DNA from 2 places in the Shewanella sp. POL2 genome. Region 1 is predicted to be linked to the other one. Evidence: predicted binding sites of a transcription regulator. Region 1 holds the regulator's gene; the other holds the start of a gene.
What was found. The regulator NrdR, encoded in region 1, represses ribonucleotide reductase genes. The targets are predictions, from matches to a motif close to AAACACNANATNTNGTGTTT.

Region 2: a site for NrdR is predicted at 1,935-1,954, ahead of nrdD (anaerobic ribonucleoside-triphosphate reductase). Genes of this name have one in related genera too.

What each region holds. Positions count from the first base shown of each region.
Region 1 is NZ_AKZL01000009.1:55,120-58,291, forward strand. Features, by position in the region: gene ribD (bifunctional diaminohydroxyphosphoribosylaminopyrimidine deaminase/5-amino-6-(5-phosphoribosylamino)uracil reductase RibD) at 1-794, opposite strand, end outside; gene nrdR (transcriptional regulator NrdR) at 881-1,330, opposite strand; gene glyA (serine hydroxymethyltransferase) at 1,541-2,794, opposite strand; gene ettA (energy-dependent translational throttle protein EttA) at 2,985-3,172, shown strand, end outside.
Region 2 is NZ_AKZL01000018.1:56,548-59,719, forward strand. Features, by position in the region: gene nrdD (anaerobic ribonucleoside-triphosphate reductase) at 1-1,904, opposite strand, end outside; gene SHEWPOL2_RS06955 (hypothetical protein) at 2,208-2,888, opposite strand; gene rssA (patatin-like phospholipase RssA) at 3,001-3,172, opposite strand, start outside.

The DNA.
Region 1 (3,172 bases):
GCTGGCGAGTATGGCTCAGTTGAGACTAATAAAATCGGCGATTCAATCGCAAGCAAAGCTGCCTTAATCGGCATGCGGCAGCGACTGTCTAAAATCACCCGTAGCGGTTGTAAAATTTGCGCCTCACTCAATAGTGAGTTAAGACTGCCAAGCTCTGAGTAGCGCACATTGAGGGATGGATCATCGGCCAGTACGGTTTCAATCCCAGTGACCAGTGCGCAGGCGCGCAAACGTAAGCGCTGCACATCGCGGCGAGCTTCGGGGCCTGTAATCCACTTAGAGACACCATTGGATAATGCGGTTTTACCATCGAGACTCGCGGCAAGCTTTACCGTCACCCAAGGTAGGCCCGACTCCATGCGCTTCATAAAACCAAGATTTAAAGCATAGGCCTCATCGCGATGTAAACCGACATCCACTTGAATGCCCGCATCGCGCAGCATTTGAATACCGCGACCACCGACCTGAGGATTGGGATCTTCAACCGCCACCACCACACGTTTTACACCTATGTTGATCAACGCCAAGGCGCAGGGCGGCGTACGACCATAATGGCTGCAAGGCTCTAAGGTGACATAGGCGGTCGCGCCACGGGCAAGCTCGCCAGCCATGCGCAGTGCATGCACCTCGGCGTGGGGCTCGCCGGCTTTTTGATGATAACCTTCACCGACAATCTGATTATCTTTTACGATAACGCAGCCCACACTGGGATTGGGGCGAGTGGTATAAAATCCTTTGCGAGCCAGTTGTATGGCTCGGCTCATCATCTGGTTGTCGAGTTCTGAGCAATTCATATAAACCCTATGAAATCTTGAGGAAGCGTACCGAATGCAGCGCAAAACGAGGCTCGAACCCAAGCACTAACCTAAGATAATCCACCTTACTTTTGCAGTTTCGCAATCGCCTCTCCAAATTCGGAGACATCTTCAAAGGCGCGATAAACCGAGGCAAAACGAATATAGGCAACCTTGTCTAGGCTCATTAACTGTTCCATCATCAAGTTGCCTATCATCTCGGATGGCACTTCACGCTCGCCAGTCGCCCGCAGCGTTGACTTGATTTTACTTAAGGCCTGCTCGATTTCATCCATGGACACGGGGCGCTTTTCGACCGCGCGTAACATACCTGCTTGCAGCTTTTCTTCATCAAAGGGTTGACGCGTACCATCGCGTTTAATCACCCGTGGCATGACTAATTCGGCCCCTTCGAAGGTAGTAAATCTTTCATGGCATTCGGTGCATTCTCGGCGACGACGCACTTGATGGCCTTCCGCCACTAATCGGGAATCGATCACCTTAGTATCTGTCGCGCTGCAAAATGGACAATGCATTGAGCCTCCTGCCGTGAATGGAATAAAGCCTATGGCTTTCGCTGTATCTAGCTTAAACCGAGCGGGTTTAAGTCTACGATTTTAGCAATAAAAATGGCCGCTTAATGCGGCCATGGGATTTTATCCTATTTATCGGCTGAGGTTAACCACCTAAGAGTGACACCCTAAGCAGTTGTGAACTCAGCCGCCATATCTGGATAAATTAACGAATTAACCGTAAACAGGGAAACGGGCGCACAGAGCCAATACTTGGCCTTTTACGCGCTCGATGACCGCTGGATTGTGAGCATCGTCGAGGATGTCACAGATCCAACCGGTTAACTCTTTCGCTTCAGCTTCTTTAAAGCCACGGCGAGTGATCGCAGGCGTACCGATACGTACACCAGAGGTCACGAATGGAGAACGTGGATCGTTTGGCACAGAGTTTTTGTTTACTGTGATGTTCGCGCTACCTAAAGCGGCATCGGCTTCTTTACCCGTCAGGTCGCGACCGATTAAGTCCACCAGCATTAAGTGGTTGTCAGTACCACCAGAAACGATCTTGTAACCGCGCTCTAAGAACACTTCAACCATGGCTTTAGCGTTCTTAACCACTTGTTGTTGGTAAGCTTTGAACTCTGGCTCTAAAGCTTCTTTGAAGGCTACCGCTTTACCTGCGATAACGTGCATCAAAGGACCGCCTTGACCGCCTGGGAATACCGCAGAGTTCAGCTTTTTGTATAACTCTTCATCATCGGCAGCAGACAGAATGATACCGCCACGAGGACCGGCTAAGGTCTTGTGAGTGGTTGAGGTCACAACGTGCGCGTGTGGCACTGGGTTTGGATACACGCCAGCGGCGATAAGACCCGCAACGTGTGCCATGTCGACAAACAGGTAAGCACCGATTTTATCTGCGATTTCGCGCATTCTTGCCCAGTCAACGATGCCAGAGTATGCAGAGAAACCACCGATCATCATCTTAGGCTTATGTTCAACCGCCAGACGTTCCATTTCGTCGTAGTCAATTTTGCCTGATTCATCGATGCCGTAAGGAATGATGTTGTACAGTCTACCGGAGAAGTTAACAGGTGAACCGTGGGTCAAGTGACCACCGTGAGCGAGGTTCATACCTAAAACGGTATCGCCTGGTTTTAACAATGCCATGTAAACGGCGCTGTTTGCTTGAGAACCTGAGTGAGGTTGTACGTTTGCGTAAGTCGCGCCAAACAGTTGTTTTGCACGCTCAATCGCTAAGGTTTCAACTACGTCCACATACTCACAACCACCGTAGTAACGCTTGCCTGGATAGCCTTCGGCGTACTTATTGGTTAATTGTGAACCTTGCGCTTGCATCACGCGTGGACTGGTGTAGTTTTCAGAAGCAATCAGCTCAATATGCTCTTCTTGACGCAGAGTTTCGTTCTGAATCGCGTTAAACAGTTCCGGATCATAATCTGCGATATTCATATCTTTTTTCAGCATTGCTTACTCCAGCTGCCAATTCTTGTAGGTAGGGTTGCGCGGTATTCTACTCGTAACGAGCCGACAATCCCAGTCTCTGAAACATGAAAATCCTACAGTTTTAGCTTGAATGCGCCTCAATCCCGAGTTGAGTTCGGCGCGCAATCGAGTAGAATTAGCCGCATCATTAGTCACTTATAGATGCAGAAAAATGGCTCAGTTTGTTTACAGCATGTTGCGGGTGGGCAAGGTTGTTCCGCCTAAGAAGCAGATCCTTAAAGACATTTCCTTAAGCTTTTTCCCCGGCGCCAAGATCGGTGTGTTAGGTCTTAACGGTTCAGGTAAATCCACCCTACTGCGCATTATGGCCGGTATCGATACCGAGATTGAGGGTGAAGC
Region 2 (3,172 bases), on a different contig from region 1:
CCGTAGTAAGGTACACGGCTATAGCTGTAATCCCAGACATTTTCGAGCGCTTCGATATTGTGCTGCATATTAGGATATTCGCCGTAGCAAATAAAACCACCATTGGCGATGGCGGGATATGGCTGCTCAAAATCGATTTTATCGTAAGGATTCACGTGCTTTTCCACATCTAAATGGAAGCTATTGGTGTAATAGCCCTTATCGGTTACACCCGCAACCACACCAAACTGGCGCGCATCGAGCTTACAAAAACGACTGCAGAGACTCTCACTTGGGGTGCTATAAAGGCTGAATCCATAACCCGTTTCGGCCTTCCATGCGTCGGTAGCCGCTTTAAGGTGCGCAACAATCGCCACCGCTTTTTCACGAAGCTTAGCATCATCAAACACATGGGTTTCAGTGCCATAGAGCGCATTAATGGTTTCATGTAAACCGATATAACCTAATGAAATCGATGCCCGACCATTTTTAAAGATTTGGGCGATATCATCATCGGCACGCAAGCGCACGCCACAGGCACCTTCCATATACAAAATCGGCGCAACTCTGGCTTTCACTCCGTTTAACCGTTCGATACGCGTATCTAATGCGCGGCGGGCAAGTAATAGCCGCTCATCCAGAATACGGTAGAACTCAGCCTCATCGCCATTCGCTTCTAGCGCAACACGTGGCAAGTTTAAGCTAACAACGCCAAGGTTATTGCGCCCTTCATGGACGAGTTCACCATTTTCTTTATAGGAACCTAAAAAGCTGCGGCAACCCATAGGGGTTTTAAACGACCCCGTCACTTTTTCCACTTGCTCATAGTTCAAAATATCTGGATACATGCGCATACTGGCGCATTTAAGGGCCATTTGTTTTACATCGTAATTGCAATCGCCGACTTTGTGGTTAATACCATCACGGATGGCAAACACCAATTTAGGGAACACCGCTGTTTTACGATTTTTACCTAACCCCGCCATGCGTACTTTCAGCATCGATTGTTGAATTAAACGCGACTCCCACGAAGTACCTAGACCGAAACCAAAGGTCACAAACGGGGTTTGTCCATTAGCGGTATGTAAGGTATTCACCTCATATTCAAGGGATTGGAAAGCATCGTGGCATTCTTTTTCAGTCTGAGCAGTGGCATAGGCTTTAGCATCTTTAATCTGCCAGTTCAGTGCCACTTGATAATGTTTGTCATAACTCTTGGCCACAAAAGGCGCTAACACTTCATCAATACGATTAATCGTGGTGCCGCCATAGATATGGCTTGCCACTTGGGCAATAATTTGCGCCGTCACGGCCGTAGCGGTAGAGATCGATTTTGGGGTCTCAATTTCGGCGTTGCCCATCTTAAAGCCATGGGTCAACATGCCCGCCAAATCAATCAACATACAGTTAAACATCGGGAAAAAGGGCGAGTAATCAAGATCGTGATAGTGGATCTCACCGATTTCGTGCGCAGCCACCACATCCTTAGGCAGAATATGGCTCTTGGCATAATGTTTAGCCACGATGCCCGCCAGCAGATCCCGTTGAGTTGGGATCACTTTAGAGTCTTTATTGGCGTTTTCATTTAACAGTGCGGCATTGCTCTGCTCGACTAAACCACGGATTTCAAGATTGAGCTTACTGGTAGCATCGCGGCAAATGTCTCTGTCGTGACGATATTCAATGTAGACCCGTGCCAATGATTTATGAGGGCCTTCCATCAATAGGTTTTCAACCGCATCCTGTAGATGGTGGATTTCAACTTCTGCCATATTCGCCACTCGTTCTCTCACACAAGCGGCTACCGTCGCGGCATAATCTGCGTCCTCTATCCCAACCGAGTTTGCAGCAGCGACCACTGCATCTCTTATCCTTGTTTCATCAAAAGGTGTGCGGCAACCATCCCGCTTGATCACGACTGGCATTGTTTAATTCCTCTCCATCCCGATTAAAATTAACACTATATATAGTGATTAAATAATCTATCAACACAATATGTAGGCAATTAAGCGGCATCGACACCTAAAATTCCATGATCCAGATCATGATTTATCGGATGGATAAAAAGAACAAATAAGAACTGCTGCCAAACCCAATGATCTCAGTTTTAGGCCTTGACCTTGATGCTAAAGCAAGATAGTAGACACAGGAAATGGCGCTAATAATGACAAAAGACTTTGACCCAGAAGCCAAAGTCTATTGTTTTTGAAAGAATATTGTAAATAAGACTAGCGCTTAGCTAAGGCAAGATAACTGCTCAATTGTCCCAACGCCGATTGCTGCATCCCCATGGATGAAGCCACCTGCATCGTTGATTTAAGTCCCTGCCATAACTGTTTTTGACTATCGCTCATGGTGGGGTTGCTATTCAAATAATCCGTTAATTGACCAAACACTTTAGTCGCCTTTTGTGCCAGCACTGGCGACTGGGCATCATCCATGTTTTTTAACACATTTTTAGCATCTACTAACGTGTTGATCATCGGGCTATTAGGCGATTTTTCAGCCAAAGACTTTAGCTCATCATCGATAAAATCCTGCAAAGACTGCTTATTGGTACTTTGGCTTGGCAAACTAATGCCGTTTTGCGAGAGCCGTTCCACCTGTGCATCGGAAAGAATACCGTCTTTTTGTAACCGCGAGACTAAAGCGGGTATCTCAGCCACGCTAAATTTGCCATCAGCAAAAAAATCTTTCGACATGGCCTGAATTTTTTGTGCTCGCAGTGCCCGTGGTGACAGCGCTATCTCGTCACTCGGTTTAGTATCAACCTTAGGGGGTTCTTTGGCTGAGGAGTTTGACTCCGTACTCGATTCAGTTTTACCTGTCTCCGTCTTTTTGCTATTCAGGCCATAAGCTTCAGCGGCACTGCTACGATTTAGATTAAGGGCATTTAAAAGAGAATTCATCGTCAATAATTCGGCGTCTAATACTGATTAATGGTTTTAAAGCAAAAACTAAGCCAATCAAGCAGTAAGTAGTGTCATATCGTAATTAACAGATAAATTCATCCTGACATTTTTAGCCTTTCCAGATCGCAGCTTCAATTAAATGTGCCACTTTTGCCACGGCAGCTTCACCTGCTGCAATGGCTTCAGCTGCTCGGTGGAACTCCATGGTGCCGATATTCGCGACTTCGGGTACAACACAGATATCGGGAGGGTCACCCATTAAACGCGCCCGTTTATGCCGC